DNA from 4 places in the Exiguobacterium sp. s11 genome. Region 4 is predicted to be linked to each of the others. Evidence: riboswitches for the same ligand, from Rfam matches in the RefSeq annotation. Region 4 holds a riboswitch; each other region holds the start of a gene.
The links. A riboswitch is a leader RNA that binds a small molecule or an ion and turns the genes downstream of it on or off. The one in region 4 is predicted to bind thiamine pyrophosphate.

Region 1 (4,192 bases), on a different contig from region 4:
ATACGAACCATCCTCCAACATAATCTCCGATATCCCAGACGATTCGATTTTGATCGACAGCGCGTACGCCGATATCAATGATTTTCGTACTCTCTAATCGGTTCGAATAGCGCTGTCGTAGCCGAGTCGGAATCGGTAGACGAAGAAGTGCCCGGTAATAGATGTCTAAATGAGTATGTCCCCAAATTTCCGTCGCAATCGAGCTCGTTTTAATATACAACGGACGTTTGTAGCGTCTTTCATACTTTTCTTTCAATAAAAGGGCCATCTCATAAGATATACGATTAGGACGCGGAAATAAGACTTTTCCTAGATGGTAGATCCCCTGATTATCGACTCGAATGATTTGTGGTTCTAACCGATATCGAATCCAATAGCCGCGAAAACGGATCGTCTGCCATTTCAATACAATCACCTCTGAACGGATTATACCCTGTTCTGAAGTGATTGATGCCATTCTCGCACAGCATCTGTCATTTGCTGCGCAGCGAGTTGCCGATCTTCTTTAGCGAAAATTTCTGAAATGACGGCGTACCCTTCTAGCGGGATGGGAAGGGTGGAGACATTTGTTGCTGTGATTCCACCAATACCGATTAAAGGTAATCGTACGGCTTCCCGAATCGCCTGAAGCATCGTATGCGACATGGAATCAGCGTCTGCTTTGGATGACGTCGCAAATAGAGACCCCACGCCTAAATAAGATGCTCCGTCTCGCTCTGCTTCAATCGCTTGTGCAACAGTGGCTACCGACACACCAATCACGGCATCTGGTAAAAGTTGACGTGCTGCGGTTAAAGGAATGTCTTCTTGTCCGATATGCAAACCAGCTTCGACGAGTAACGCGATATCGATCCGGTCATTGATGATCAAAGGAATGTCGTGTCGATCCGTCAGTCTTTTCAACCGAACTGCCTGATCGTAGAATTCCTTTCCTTGTGCGGTTTTTTCTCGTAGTTGCACGATCGTCGCACCACCTAAAACAGCTTCCTCAACGACCGTCTCGATCGCGACGCCAGGATGGTACCGACGATCCGTCACTGCATAGATGGAGTAATCAATTGACACGTTCTGTCACCTCCACCAGTTCTTGCTCCGTCATGAGGCTGATCGCATTGAACAATTCTCGTTTAAAATCACCAAGACCTTGCGCAGAGACTGCTTGTTCTCCTGCTTTTCCCATGACGAATGTTCCGTGAACAGCCGCCTCAAACGCCGTATATCCTGCGCCGAGGAAGCTCGCAATCAAGGAAGCCGTCATACAGCCCGTACCCGTGATGTCTCCTAGACGAGGTGTTCCTACATGTAATTCCATTTCGCGCGTTCCATCCGTGATATAGTCGTTCGGACCTGTCACGACGAGGACAGATTTGTGTTTGCGAGCGAATGCACGAATACTTTCTCGATCCATCATTGCATCTCCCGCAGCATCGACTCCCTTAGTTCGTCCGTCTTCCCCAAGTAACGTCTTGATTTCAGAAGTATTTCCTTTGATGACCGTACACCCGAGATCAATGAGTTCTTTAGAAAAGGCAGTACGTAATGTCGTTGCCCCTGCTCCAACTGGATCAAGAACGATCGGGACATTCAAACGTCCCGCTTCACCGGCTGCAAGTCGTTGAGCTGCTTGCATGTCTGAATCGATCGTACCAATGTTTAAGACAAGAGCTTGCGCGAGTCTAACCATTTCTTCTACTTCGCGAATATCTTCCGCCATGACGGGTGATGCTCCAACAGCGAGTGTGACGTTTGCGCAGTCATTGATCGTCACCGTGTTCGTCAGATGGTGAATGAGTGGTTTGTGTTCAAGAATGGTCGTAAACATGTGTATCCCTCCAAAGTGAATGAAAATGATGTGTCGGTCCAATACCTTGTCCGAGAGCAAATCCATGACGAATCGCCTCCGTGACATAGCTCTTTGCTTGTCTTACACTATCTGTCAAATCTTCTCCAAGCGCCATCCGCGCCGCAATCGCCGCAGATAAGGTACAACCAGTTCCATGAGTATGTTGATTGTCTAACCGTTCCGATGTGAAGCGGTGTTCTACTTCCCCATCAAACAACAAATCCGTCGCAGCTCCTGAGAGATGTCCACCTTTTAGTAATACTGCCCCTGTCTGTGTAGCTAATTGATGCATCGCCAGTCGCATTTCATCTAGATTGGTGACCGATCGTCCTGTTAAACGCTCCGCTTCCGGTAAATTTGGTGTGACGAGTGTCGCAAGCGGTAAAAGCTCCGAAATCAATGCTTGTTCAGCCTCCGTCCGTAATAAGGCATGTCCCCCTTTAGCGACCATGACGGGATCTAATATGATCGGAACTGTCTGTTTGCGGAGATGTGTAGCAATGACACGAATCGTCTGCGCATTCGAGACCATTCCGATTTTGATCGCATCGACACGAATGTCTGAAAAAATCGACGTTAACTGGGCATCTACGATTTCTGGAGATAACTCTTCCACCGCTTGAACACCCAACGTATTTTGCGCCGTGACAGCTGTCAGGACGCTCATTCCATAAACGCCTAAAGCTGAAAATGTTTTTAAATCTGCTTGAATCCCAGCTCCACCACCGGAGTCGGATCCCGCAATCGTCAGTACATGTTTCATATTCTTTTCACCTTCCCATCGAGCAATATAAGGGAGTCGTGACCGACAAAAAAGCGTCAACCGCTGTAAAAAAGCAGTCGACGCTATACGAAAGCGTTATACACGCATTCCGGTATCCGTTCGGCTCAACTTTCCTACGCTGGTATTATCCAGTTCAGGTAATAGGGTCGAAAACAGATTGGTTTTCCTCTCAGCCGGATTCCTCCAGCTCCCCTAGTTGCTCAAGTATTCGTTTCGCCTTAACTGTAGCATAGGAAAGAAAAAAAAACGAGCCGAAGCCCGTTTTGATTACAGATATGCCAATGGATTGACTGCATTTAAAGGAGAAGAAGCACTGTATTGATAGCCTCCGACATGTAGTTCGAAATGTAAGTGTGGTCCTGTTGAATTCCCTGTACTACCAAGTGTTCCGACTTGCTGACCTTGAGAGACCGTTTGTCCTGCATGAACAGATAATGAGCTCATATGAGCGTAAACCGTCGTATAGACTTTTCCATCCAAGAAATGCGAAATCATGACGTGGTTTCCGTAAGGTCCACCACCTGATGCTGTAATGACGGTTCCGGCTGCTGCTGCGACGATCGGAGATCCGACGGGACCTTTGAAATCGACGCCATTATGGAATGTATAACCGTTTGCTCCACTAGCTGGTCCGAATCCTTGTGATACCCCACCAGAAGATGGTCGGACAAATTTCCCACCACCTGAAGCGATTGGTGTTGTATCTGAACTTGTTGATTCTGTATTCTTATTGGCTTGTTTTGCTGCTTGAGCACTTGCTTTAGCAGCTTTTTCAGCTGCCGCTTTCTCTGCTGCTGCTTTTTCAGCCGCTGCTTTAGCCGCTGCCTTCGCTGCCGCAATCGCACGTTCTTGCGCTTCGAGAGTCGCTTGCAGTTCTTTTGCGTCTAACAGTTCTGTCGTAAACTTCGTCTTCCCTTTTCGTAATTTTTTGAGTGTAGCACTACGCTCTTTCATTTGAGCTTTCAACGCTTTTTTTTGTTCAAGCAATACTTTCTTTTCTTGCATTTGCTCCGCTTTTTTCTCAACGAGTGCTTGCTTTGCTTCTGCTAATTTTTGTTGCGTCGCGATGTAATCTGAAATCATTTTATCATCTTGTTCAGCAATCTTTTTACCCGCCATGACACGGCTGAATAAATCACCTAAATCCTTTGATCCAAAAATGACTTCTTCCCACTTAATCGAGTTTCCATCGTTTTCTTGGAAAACACGTAAACGATCACCGAGTAGTTCTTCCTGCTTCTGTAGCATCTCCTCGTAACGAACGATGTCTGCCTTTAACTCATCGATTCGATTGCTTAACTGTTTAATTTGTTTATTTTTTTCGGAAACTTGGAAAATCTTTTCGTTAATCGCTGCGTCGATTCGATTGATTTGACGTTGTTCTTTTGAAATTTTAGCTTCTTGCTTTTTAATCTCTTTTTCTAATTTACGTTGTTCAGCGGCATTTTCAGCCTTTTTTTCTTTAATCGTTGCTGCCGCGATCGGTTGTGTACCTGTTGTAAGTAATGCCCCTAAAACAATGGTAGAAATTAGTTTTTTTAGCATATATCGTTTTCCTCACTTAT
Region 2 (4,192 bases), on a different contig from region 4:
ATCTTTCCTTTATCCTCATCTATTTTGCATATATAAGTTGGAAATGTGTTCGACTATTGAACCATAAAGTATCTATTTAATCATTAGAAGGAGGAAGTCATGAGACGATATAAAGAAATGATTATCGTAGGAGGTATTGCTGGCGTCACCTTACTCAGTTATTTTGGTTACGCCGTAAGCATTAAAGGATCGGATTATGAAGTCGAGAGTATACGAAAAGAAAATGCAGAAGCTCTTAAAAAAGTAAACATCGAAATTGAAAATGGAGACATCAAGCCTACTCAATACAATATCCAATTGGACGGTCAAATCCATAGTGAGTCGCAGAACTATATCACAGGGTTGTTCAATAGCTACGCTGCAGACTTCCCTGCTGATTTCTATCGCTTTCTTTCTAAGGAAGACGTATTTACTAGTGAAATGGGCTCGCGGACATACGGAATTGAAGTAAAGGCATCTCAGTTGAACTATCATTCTTATGACAAAAGTACACAGAAACAATTTAAAAAGACGCTTTCTCATCGTTTAACGGTACCGGATCGTGAAATGGCTGACATCCGTGTCTTCCATCAAGACGGCATGAACGTATACGTCCAACGGGATGATCATGGAGCAAAGGAAAAATCGACGGTGTTATTACTCAACCTTGCAAAAGGAAAAGTGGAGACGCTTCAATCCAAGCAACTCAAGACTAATCAAGAGCGTCATTATGTGGCAGTGAACGACTATGGAATTGTCTATCGTGAAATCGCATATGATGCGGAAGGGGTAGAAAAAGATAGCGCTTATTATCTAGATAACGGCAAAGGCATCAAACGAATCAAAGCACTTGATGCGTATGCAGCGGAAGGGAACTTTAATGCTGATGAAAATAGCCAATCACTGATCGCTTACGGTACGTTTGATTCAGAAAAAAGTAAAAGCATCAAATGGAGTACCTATGACTTTAAGACGAATCAAGTCAAGCAACATCAAGTGGAAGGGCAGCGTGCTTACCGCTTCAATGGCTCCTATACGATGATTGCGCAGGGAAAGCTATACCATATCGCTAATATCAATGATTCGGATTTCCAAGTCACGGTAATCGATACGAAAAATGAATCGATTTCGTATCAAGGAATCATCAAAGATAAAAATGCTAAAAAGAATCGTTTGGTACAGGATGTCACTGTATCGGAGTAATCGTGATGGACTCATGATTCACCTCGTTTACTCGCTTTTTAGAATACTAGAAATGAATTTATCTGTCAGAATCATTGACAGGGGTTTTCAAGACCACTACAGTGAAGATAACTTAAATAGAATCACTAGGGGTGTTATTAAACTGAGATGAGTAGCTACTCAAACCCTTTGAACCTGAACTAGGTCGTACTAGCGTAGGGAAGTGTAAACTCTGATGAACAAGCGGAGACGATGATATCGTTCTTTGCTATGTGATTATTTAGATGTGCGCAACTTTCCTTTTGGAGAGTTGCGTTTTTTTGTTTACTACTTCGCTATTTAAGTTGCAAAAATGGATGAGGGAGTGGACAAGAATGAGCAGAACAGTATTAGTGACAGGAAGTAGCCGAGGACTTGGGGCGACGATTGCAAGGGTGTTAGTGAACAATGGATTTAAAGTGGTGATTAATTACTATAAAAGCAAGGAGGCAGCAGAAAAGCTTGTGAGCGAACTGGGAGCAGAGAATGCACTTGCCTTGTATGCAGATGTTACGAAGCGGGAAGATGTTGAGAGCATGATGCAATACGCAACAGCACATTATGGTCAAATCGATGTTGTCGTCAATAATGCACTAGTAGATTTTAAATTTGATCCGGTTGCTCAAAAATCGTTCATCGATTTAGAGTGGGAAGATTATCAAAAGCAACTTGATGGAACGCTAAAAGCAGCTTTTTTCACCATCCAAAGTGTCCTGCCGCAATTTATGGAACGACATAGCGGTAGTATCATCAGCATTGGAACAAACCTTTATCAAAACCCAGTTGTTCCTTATCATGAATACACAACAGCAAAAGCAGGTCTGATTGGCTTTACTCGAAACCTAGCCGCGGAGTTAGGTCAATATGGCATAAACGTGAATGTCGTCTCCGGTGGGTTATTGAAAGTCACAGATGCGAGTGCTGTGACAACCGCTGAAGTATTCGATTTCATTGCCCAATCGACCCCATTGAAAAGAGTGACGAGTCCAGAAGAAGTAACGCAAATGGTCGCCTTCCTGGCATCAGAAGCAGCATCTGGGATTACGGGTCAAAACGTAACGGTCGATGGTGGGTTAACGATGAATTGAAGCGGGCGTTTTAAAAGATTCTCAGCTTGTCAGAGAAGGGATTCGTGAACAGCAGATGACGAATAAAAATCAGTTAAATATCGGCGTTTTGTTTTATGGATGTGGTCATCATCAAGCCGCATGGTTAATGCCTGATTCCGCGATTAAAGAGATCGGAGAGAGCCGCTATTATCAGCGTCTGGCTCAAATAGCGGAAGCTGGATGTTTGGATGCAGTATTTTTTGCGGATAATCAATCTTTTCCGGCTAATAATGCAACTGATTTACCTGCCTTTTGGTTGGATCCTTTAATTAATCTAACGGCTATTTCTCAAGTGACGGATCATATCGGATTAGTTTCTACGATATCGAGCACGTTCTCCAATCCGTATACAGCAGCAAGGCAACTTCTAAGCCTAGATCACGTGACGAAGGGGAGGGTAGGCTGGAACTTAGTGACCTCGATGACGGATTGGGAAGCGTTAAACCACGGGATGGATGCACTTCCACCGAGGGAGGAACGGTATAACAAGGCGAACGAATTCGCAGCATTGATGGAGAAGCTATTTTTATCTTGGGATCAAGCGGCTTTTCTCGCGAATCGATCAGATAACCAATTGATTGATCCTGAACGTATACAAGTTATCGATCATTCTGAAGCCTATTTCAGCGTAAAAGGTCCTTTGTCTACGCCGCGTAGTCTCCAAGGAAAGCCAGTAGCGATGCAAGCGGGTGCTTCTGAAGAAGGGATTGCCCTTGCAGCCAAACATGCGGATGCCGTATATTCTGTGTCATGGAATTTTAGACAAGCCCATGCTTTTCGTGAAAAACTCCATAAGAAAATTAAACAAACTGAATCACCAGATCGAAAGATTAAGATATACCCAGGCTTAGTAACGTATGTTGGTAAAACAAGAGAAGAGGCACTAGCCAAAAAAGCCGAACTAGATGAAAAATTACCGGTTGAAAATGCGTTGAAACAATTGAGTTTTTTTTTGCAGCAAGATTGCTCCACATGGGATCTCGAAGCAAAGATTCCGACCTTACCATCGATCGAGGAATTTTCCGGACCCATCGGACGCTACCGAACGATTCTAGAGATTATCGATGATACAGATCCGACGCTCAAAGAACTATTAGGCTATTTAGCAGCAGGAGGAGGACACCTGACATTGATTGGTACTCCGGAAGAAATTGTGGATCAGTTGGAATTTTGGTTTAACGAGGGAGTAGCAGATGGCTTCAACTTGATGCCGCCGTCACTACCGTCAAGTTTAGAAGATTTTGTAGACATGATCATTCCTGAGTTACAAAAAAGAGGATTGTTTAAAGTGTCCTATCAAAGTACTACATTTAGAGAGCATCTAGGTTTAATCGATTAAATTAGATGAAAAGTTTAGTTAAATTCCGAAAAGATTTCGAAGAAAGCCTTGAAGATCAAATATGAATCGGCGTGACTTAAGATTTACGAACTTTAAAATTTAGATGAAAGAAACGATACAAATCTCAGTGTTGCAAAATCTCGAATGGGAAGCTCAGCATCCAGAGGAATTTGAATTATATCGTGAAATCTCAGAGACGCGATTATCGCGCTATAAAAATATAATCACACTGATTTAAATGTTAAAAAGCGACATTTGTAATATGATAATCACAATTTTTAAAATTAAAATGCTATATTTTTCTTATACTAATTAAAGGGGTGTTTTTGTTTGGCTGGTACTTTTGATTCTTTAAATTCAATTTTTTATTTGTTAGGTTTTTTAGTTTTATTAAATGTAATCTTTTTGGTTGTTCCATCTAAAATTTCATCTTTTGTATACATATCATTTAATACAGTAGTCCTCGCCGTCATTTCAATCATGTTGTTTTTCAAAGCGGGTTCTTTAACTGACGATCTAAATAAAGATGGATCAAGCGTGCCAT
Region 3 (4,192 bases), on a different contig from region 4:
TGCGCGCGAAACTATGAGTAACAGGATAGCATGAAACGATTTCGCCGGGTATCGCAAAGCGAGATTTCGGGAAAAGAACCATTATTCAAAATAGCGTGTGAATTTCCAGGCGTACTGTTTTTTGCGTATACTACAGAAGAAGACTACTTATAAAGGAGTGGAAACGATGCAAGCGACAGTGACATGGAACAAACAGATGGGGTTTAGTGGACAGACGGAATCAGGGCATCACCTGGCGATGGATGCAGCACCCGAAAACGGGGGTGAAAACCAAGCACCGCGACCAACTGAACTACTGCTACATGCCGTTGCCGGCTGTACCGGAATTGATATCGTTTCGATCTTAGAGAAGATGCGCTTGACGATCACCCATTTCGAAATGGATATCGAAGGAGAACGGGCAGAGGACCATCCGCGGCGTTTTACGTCGATCTCGATTCATTACCGGCTCGAAGGTGATCTCCCGGAAGATAAGGTCCGTCGCGCCATCTCGTTATCAAAGGATAAATATTGTTCGGTCTCGCAATCCCTGAACGCTGAGATTTCCGTCTATTATTCGATCAATGGTGTGCGGAGCGAGGATCCTTTGTGAAGAAAGTAGTGCTGATCGGTTGCCTGTTGCTTGCAGGGTGTGCGCAGGAGACGACGGAACCAACGAAATCATCACAACCGGAAGCGAAACAACCGACAGAAGAAAAGAAACCGAAGCCTGAGCCGACGAAGGAAGAACGACAACAAGCACAACTAAAGCAACAATTGGCAGCGATGTCGACGTCAGAAAAAATCGATCAACTGCTCTTTATCGGAGTCGCCGGCACGGAACTTTCAGCAGCTGACCGGAAATTGTTACAGACGCATGCAATTGGCGGGGTCTTATTGCTCGGCGGAAACATTACGTCGGAAGAGCAACTCTTGACGTTCACGCGTGCGATTCAAGAGACGAACCAAAAAACGTATGCCTTCGTCGGGATTGATGAAGAAGGTGGACGCGTCAGCCGGGTACCGGATCAACGATTACGGTTACCGACGAGTCAACGGATAGCGCAAGGAGCAGATGAAGTGAAAATGGAAGACGTCGGACGTACGCTCGGTCATTTGTCACAATTTTATGGTTTCAACATGGACTTCGCGCCGGTCCTTGACGTCAACAGTAATCCGAACAATCCGATCATCGGCGACCGTGCGTTAAGTGCTGATCCGAATACCGTCGCGACGCTTGGTACGGCCCTGATGCACGGGATGCAGGAGACGGGAACGATTCCGGTCGTCAAACATTTTCCCGGTCACGGCAATACGAGTGTCGATTCCCATGTCGGGCTACCGAAAGTGACGGCATCAAAGGAAGAATTGAAGCGGACGGAGCTGTTACCTTTCCAAGAAGCGATTCAAGAGGGCGCCGAGATGGTGATGGTCGCCCATATTCTCTATCCCGCGTATGACGATACGAATCCGTCCTCGCTCTCAAAGCCGATCTTGACTGACCTCTTGCGTCAACAACTCGGATTCAACGGTGTCATCATCACGGATGATCTCGTCATGGGGGCGATCACGAAACAATATGGTCTCGCAGAAGCGGCACGTCAGTCGCTCGTCAATGGAGCTGATATGGCGATGTTTTCAGAGGCAGGTGCTTACGCAAAAGTTCATGCTGAAGTGATGCAAGCCGTCAAAGACAAAACGCTGACGCCGGAGATGCTCGATGCTAAAGTAATGCGCATCCTGAAGCTAAAGCAGACGTATGCCGACAGCCAAGAGCAACAGCGACCGACGAAATCGGAGCTGATTCAGCAAGTGGAAGCGCTCAACTAGGACTAGCGAAGCAAAGCGACTCATGCTAGACTAATGGGGCAAGCCAATTAAACACGAAAAGACACTAGGGGAGTCTCCCAGCAGACTGAGACGGAAGTATCCGGACCCTTTGAACCTGATCTAGTTCGTACTAGCGGAGGGAAGTGGCTCGAAACCTTAGATATCCTTAGCGCTTCAGCGCATTTTCGGACCACTCCCTTCAACATCGGGAGTGGTCCTTTTTCGTATGGAAAGGAAGAACATGATGCGTCTACATCTGATTTCGACGGGATCCATCCATCCGCTTGATGAAATAAAGACTTTTCAATCGCTTCAACCTTATACGGATCAGCTACATCTACGTGAACCGAACTTGTCAGCAGCAGAATTACTTGATCTGATTGAAGCACTCCTTGGGCATGGTTATTCGCCTGATCAGTTAACGGTTCATGACCGGGTCGATGTCGCCCATGTCGCCGGCATCGGTGTGCAGTTGACGCGCCGGTCCTTGCGTGTCCGTGATGTGCGACGTCATTTTCCGGACCTCGTCATCGGGAAATCCGTTCATTCACTGGCAGAGGCACTGGCAGCAGAAGCGGAAGGAGCCGACCGACTGCTGTACGGTCATATATATCCGACAGCGTCGAAGCCGGACGTGCCACCACGAGGGATCGACGCATTAAAGCAAGTCGTCACCTTCACGACGAAACCAGTCATTGCGATCGGTGGGATTACACCAGAATGCATGCCTGAAATCGCAGCGACCGGTGCAACCGGAATCGCTGTCTTATCGGGTATTCTCGGTCAATCGGATCCACTCGCCGCCATCAGGCGTTACCAGGGGGTTCGCGTATGACGGATCACATCATCATCGGCGGCGGAGTCATCGGGTTGACGCTTGCTTACGGTCTCGCCTGTCAGAATGAATCCGTCGTCGTCTTAGAACGTGGAACATGCGGACGAGGAACGAGCCGCGCAGCTGCCGGGATGCTTGCGACGGACATCGAGCTGAGAGCAGAATTGCATGCACTTGCCGCGCGAAGTCGTCGTCTGTATCCACTGCTTGCACGTCGACTCGAGCGAGAAACAGGCATCGATTGTGGATACCGGGAACAACCGTTTTTGTTAAAACGTAAAGGACGCGAGCATCTGTTTCCAGCTGTCGGTCAAATCGATCCACGACGACTGACGACTGCATTGATGTATGCCTTACACGCACGTGGCATATCGATTGAAGAACAGGTAGATGTCACACGCATCGAAGAGAACGATGACTTCATTAGGATCGAATCGAATGCGGGAATCTGGACCGGACGAACGGTGACGGTCGCTGCCGGACGCGGGTCGCAAGCCTTGCTCGATACAGCTGGTATTTCGATCGCGACATATGGGGTCAAAGGAGAATGTCTCGCAGTCTGTCTCGCGGGTCAGCCGTTACGCTCGATCCTGTTTGACGACGCTGTCTACCTTGTGCCAAAAGCAGACGGACGAATTTTGATCGGTGCGACCGAACTGCCGCACGACGAGACGGTCGGTGTCAGTGTCGCTGGGATCATGTCACTGCTTCAAGCAGCAGAACGACTGTATCCACCGATTCGTGACGGGGTCATCGAAGAAGTCTGGTCCGGTGTACGACCGCAAACGGTGTCCGGCTTGCCATATATCGGAGTCACCGATTCATCCCGTCGGATCTTCCTAGCGACAGGGCATCATCGGCATGGCATATTACTCGCACCAGCGACAGCGGAAGTCTTGGTAAATACATTACGCTTGATTCAGAAGGAGGAAGTCCGATGAACATTACGATTAACGGCAATGACCACACGATCGAACAGATTAAAACGATTGAGGACATGCTCACGCAACTCGGCTTAGGGGAAAAGCTCGTCATCGTCGAACAGAATCGACAAATCATTGATCGTACGGTGTACGGTCAGACGGTCGTTCGGGACAATGACACATTTGAAATCGTTCATTTCGTAGGAGGAGGATAAACATGCTGAAAATTGGAGAAAAGACATTTGAATCACGATTATTACTCGGAACAGGGAAATATACGGATGCTACGGTACAGCAGAAAGCGATCGATGCGTCCGCTTCACAAATCTTGACGTTCGCCGTCCGTCGGCTCGACATCTTTGACAAACAACAAGCGAATTTTTTGGAGTCGCTTGATTTAGCGAAGTACGATTTACTGCCGAACACGGCCGGTGCGAAGACGGCGGAGGAAGCTGTTCGGCTTGCGAAGCTTGCGCGGGCATCCGGTATGTGCGACATGGTTAAGGTCGAAGTGATCGGTTGCGATAAGACGTTACTACCGGACCCGATCGAGACGTTGCGGGCTTCTGAAGAATTACTTAAAGAAGGCTTCATCGTCTTACCGTATACGTCGGACGACGTCGTC
Region 4 (4,192 bases):
CGATACGGTCGAAGAAGGCGATGTCATCAGTCAAACGCCTCGTGAAAAAGCACAGGTCAAGAAGGGCTCGACAGTCAATTTGGTCGTTTCTACTGGTAGTGCTCCGGTTGAGGTACCGGATGTGACGGATGAAGCTGAAAAAGAAGCAATTGCAACGCTAAAAGAAGCAGGATTCGCAAAAGTCGGAGTCGAGCGAGAGAAGTCGGATGAGATCGATCGAGGAAATGTGATTCGACAGTCAATTTCTGCTGGAACGGAGGTCATTGCGAAAGAACAAACGATTACGATTACTGTATCTGAGGGGACGTCTTCTTTCGAGTTGAAGGATTTGACGAATTTATCGAGTGATGAAGCAAAAGCTTATCTCGATAAAGTAGGATTAGACGGAACGTTCGAACAAGAATTTTCTAGCGATGTCAAACTCGATCAAGTCATCCGTCAGTTCCCGCAAGCTGGCGCACAAGTCGAGCCGAACGACTCCGTGACGGTCTTCATCTCTAAAGGTGAGGAAGAAAAAACAGTGACGGCGACGTTCCCTGAAAAGGTCGTCTATGATGCTGTTAGTGAAGATGAAGAAGAGGCTCCGCCGAAACAAGTCATCCGAATCGAGACGGAAGACGCGAAAGGGAAGCGGACCGTCATCGAGGAATCAATTGATCAAGATGAGACATTCGACGTGCCATTAACGATTGATCCGGGTGAAGAAGGCAAAATTACGATCTATAAAGACGATACGGTGTATCGTTCAAAAACCATCACGTACAATCAAGCAAAAGACGCACAATGAATGTGATAAAAAAGGAGTGCATAGGATGACGGAACAACGCATCGAAGAGAATCGAGAAGGAACGATCATACGCCTGCAGGGCGGCTTTTATGATGTCATGACACCAGAAGGAGAAGTTCGTTCACGAGCAAGAGGAAATTTCCGAAAACGCGGCATCAGTCCAGTCGTCGGAGATGAAGTCGTGCTTCATATCGAAAGTGAGACGGGATATATTCTCGAAGTGAAGGAGCGGGACAACTTTTTAGTACGCCCGCCTGTCGCGAATATCGATCAAGCGTTGCTTGTCGTCTCGGCGGCAGAACCTGATTTTTCAGCGCATCTACTCGACCGATTTCTCGTCTTGATCGAAGCGAAGGAAATCCAACCCGTCATCCTGTTAACGAAGATGGATTTACTTGACGAAGTCAAAGGACCGGCTGTCCGAGAGGCGATTGCCGCTTACCGGAAGATTGGGTATACGGTCATCGAGACATCAAGTGAGACGTTGACGGGTGTTGAGCAAGTCCGTCCGTTACTTGCTGGAAAAACGAGCGTTCTCGCCGGACAATCCGGTGTCGGGAAAAGTTCATTGCTCAATGCACTGGAGCCCTCTCTTGATTTAGAAACAAGTGCGATCTCGAAATCACTCGGACGCGGACGTCATACGACGCGCCATGTCACATTAATGCCGCTTGCCGAAGGATTGATTGCCGATACGCCAGGTTTCTCGAACCTCGATTTTCCGTATGATATGGAAATCGAGGATGTACGGTGGAGTTTTCCTGAGTTCGTCGCTGTACAAGATGATTGTAAATACCGAGGTTGCTTGCATTTGAATGAACCCGGTTGTGCCGTCAAGGAAGCCGTCGAAGCCCAAGAAATCATGTCCTCTCGTTATGAGAACTATGGTATGTTTATAGACGAAATCAAGAATCGAGCCCGGAGGTATTGAAGATGATTAAAATTGCACCATCGATCTTATCAGCAGATTTTGCGAATCTTGAGCGTGATGTCAAAGCAGTCGAAGCAGCAGGCGCGGACTATATCCATTTTGATGTCATGGACGGTCAGTTCGTACCGAACATCTCATTTGGATTACCTGTGCTTAGCAGCTTACGTCAAAAGACGGATATGATTCTCGATGTCCATTTGATGATTGACCAGCCAGAACGTTTCGTTGAAGATTTCGTCAAGGCAGGAGCTGACATCGTGACGTTCCACGTCGAAGCGACGAATCATGTCCATCGTGTCTTGCAACAAATCAAAGCAGCGGGCGCAAAGGCAGGAGTCGTCTTGAATCCCCATACGCCATTATCAACGATTGAACACGTCCTTGAGGATGTCGATATGGTTTTATTGATGACGGTCAATCCGGGCTTCGGTGGACAAGCCTTCATCGAGCGTGTCATGCCGAAACTCGCAGCACTTGCGCAAATGAAAGCAGATCGTGGTCTGACATTTGAAATCGAGATTGACGGTGGCGTCAATCCGGAAACGGCAAAGCTTTGCATCGATAACGGTGCGAACGTTCTCGTCGCAGGATCAGCAATCTACAATGCACCAGATTATGCGGAAGCGATCACTAGCATTCGTCAAGGGGCTGCCGTATAATAAGAACGAGAAAACGAAATATGATGACCGCAAGGGGTGTCGCTTGAAAAGCGGCTGAGAGGAGTCTTTTAGACTTTAACCCTTCGAACCTGTTCCGTTCAAACGGACGTAGGGATGTGGCGCACGCAGGCAGTACGGCGTTCGTCGTACTGCCTTTTTGCGTCCTCTCGTACAATGAAGGAGGAAAAATAGCATGAAACGGTTACAAATGATGATGGAAATCGCCATCTTCGCCAGTCTCGGAGTCGTCTTTGATTTACTGATTCCATTCAAAATGCCACAAGGAGGCTCAATCAGCTTAGCGATGTTACCGATCTTCGTCATGGCATTTCGCCACGGTGTCGTTGGAGGGGTTGTTACGGGAGCGCTTGTCGGTACGATTCAATTGATGTTCGCTCCACAAGTCTTGACGATCGTTCAACCGATGCTTGACTATACGATTGCGTATGGTGTCGTCGGATTAAGTGGTCTGTTCGCGCGTCAAGTCAGACTAGCCGCGCGCAATGGACAAAAGAAAAGCTTGATGGCGTTCGTTCTCCTGGCGACGTTATTAGGCGCAGGACTCCGTTATATCTGTCATGTCATCAGTGGAATCGTCTTTTTTGCCGAGTATGCCGAAGGTCCAGTCGTACCGTATTCATTGATTTATAACGCGACATACATGGTACCGTCTTACGTTCTTTGTGGTGTCGTTGCGGGTCTTTTATTCACGACTGCGCCACGCTTACTCCGTTATTCGGCACGAGGCGTCTGAGATGCGGGCGATTCTCGTCTGTGCCGGTCCGCGAGAAGAAGCGCCGGATTTACGGACGTTTTGTCAGCCAGGTGATTTTATCGTCGGTGTCGACGGTGGTGTTCAGACGATTGAATCGTTTGGGCTGACATGCGACCTGACGATTGGTGATTTTGATTCGCTTGGTTATGTACCAGAAGGGGCAATCGTTCATCCGGCCGAGAAAGATGAAACGGATCTCGAACTGGCACTTCGTACAGTCTCAGAGAAGAAACAGTTTGAGGATACCTTCATTATCGGGGCGACAGGTGGGCGGCTCGACATGACCGTCCAAAATGTATATTTATTGAAGCGATACCCAGAGGCACGACTCGTGACGAAACGAGAAGAGGTACGATACTTGGCTGAGGGAACGTATGCAGTCGAAGCAGGGAGCTATCATTATCTTTCGTTCATTCCACTCGTACCATCGACTTTAAGCTTATCCGGAGTCAAATATCCACTTGATGCACATCCAGTACCGGTCGGAGGTTCCTTGACCGTCAGTAATGAATGGTGTGCGTCAGAAGCGAAGGTAGAGCTCCATCAAGGAGAACTATTGATGATGCGGACGCTTAAGGAATAGCACAATCATAGGAAAGAGGCCGTGGATGATTCCGCGGCCTCTTTCTTATGAGATCATTCTTCGAGTTGAGAGGGAGCGACACGGATGTCGCTTTGTGCTGCTAGATGTTTTCCTTTGACGAAGAGATGATAGCTTCCCCACATAACGAGGAAGAATGGAACACCGATGTATAGGGCAATCCGTTGGTCCGCTTGAAACGCAAGACTAACGAGGACGACGACGTTTAACGTCAACGAAATCAGTGGTAACACCGGATAAAGCGGTGTCTTGAATTTCAATTCGGATAGATCATGTCCGTTTCGCAAGAACTGCCGACGAAATGCGAGTTGAGAAGCAGAGATCGAAATCCAACCGACTTGAGCACCGAGCCCGGCTAAGGACAAGAGCCAGATAAAGACGGTATCCTCTGCGAAAAAGGCTGTTAGAAGCGATAACATCGCAAACATCATCGTAAAGA

Region 1: another riboswitch for thiamine pyrophosphate. It lies ahead of thiD (bifunctional hydroxymethylpyrimidine kinase/phosphomethylpyrimidine kinase); the one in region 4 lies ahead of thiT (energy-coupled thiamine transporter ThiT).
Region 2: another riboswitch for thiamine pyrophosphate. It lies ahead of KNQ12_RS14455 (3-oxoacyl-ACP reductase); the one in region 4 lies ahead of thiT (energy-coupled thiamine transporter ThiT).
Region 3: another riboswitch for thiamine pyrophosphate. It lies ahead of KNQ12_RS10300 (thiamine phosphate synthase); the one in region 4 lies ahead of thiT (energy-coupled thiamine transporter ThiT).

What each region holds. Positions count from the first base shown of each region.
Region 1 is NZ_JACSNF010000006.1:101,553-105,744, reverse strand. Features, by position in the region: gene KNQ12_RS15500 (hypothetical protein) at 1-415, opposite strand, end outside; gene thiE (thiamine phosphate synthase) at 427-1,065, opposite strand; gene thiM (hydroxyethylthiazole kinase) at 1,055-1,822, opposite strand; gene thiD (bifunctional hydroxymethylpyrimidine kinase/phosphomethylpyrimidine kinase) at 1,803-2,606, opposite strand; TPP riboswitch at 2,721-2,831, opposite strand; gene KNQ12_RS15480 (murein hydrolase activator EnvC family protein) at 2,895-4,172, opposite strand.
Region 2 is NZ_JACSNF010000005.1:103,844-108,035, reverse strand. Features, by position in the region: gene KNQ12_RS14465 (hypothetical protein) at 1-80, shown strand, start outside; gene KNQ12_RS14460 (hypothetical protein) at 118-1,182, shown strand; TPP riboswitch at 1,300-1,400, shown strand; gene KNQ12_RS14455 (3-oxoacyl-ACP reductase) at 1,536-2,288, shown strand; gene KNQ12_RS14450 (LLM class flavin-dependent oxidoreductase) at 2,344-3,648, shown strand; gene KNQ12_RS14445 (hypothetical protein) at 3,979-4,192, shown strand, end outside.
Region 3 is NZ_JACSNF010000002.1:519,887-524,078, forward strand. Features, by position in the region: gene KNQ12_RS10290 (OsmC family protein) at 167-592, shown strand; gene nagZ (beta-N-acetylhexosaminidase) at 589-1,809, shown strand; TPP riboswitch at 1,866-1,968, shown strand; gene KNQ12_RS10300 (thiamine phosphate synthase) at 2,051-2,644, shown strand; gene KNQ12_RS10305 (FAD-dependent oxidoreductase) at 2,641-3,585, shown strand; gene thiS (sulfur carrier protein ThiS) at 3,582-3,782, shown strand; gene KNQ12_RS10315 (thiazole synthase) at 3,785-4,192, shown strand, end outside.
Region 4 is NZ_JACSNF010000001.1:581,265-585,456, reverse strand. Features, by position in the region: gene pknB (Stk1 family PASTA domain-containing Ser/Thr kinase) at 1-787, shown strand, start outside; gene rsgA (ribosome small subunit-dependent GTPase A) at 813-1,718, shown strand; gene rpe (ribulose-phosphate 3-epimerase) at 1,721-2,377, shown strand; TPP riboswitch at 2,400-2,509, shown strand; gene thiT (energy-coupled thiamine transporter ThiT) at 2,571-3,131, shown strand; gene KNQ12_RS03345 (thiamine diphosphokinase) at 3,133-3,735, shown strand; gene KNQ12_RS03340 (amino acid permease) at 3,789-4,192, opposite strand, start outside.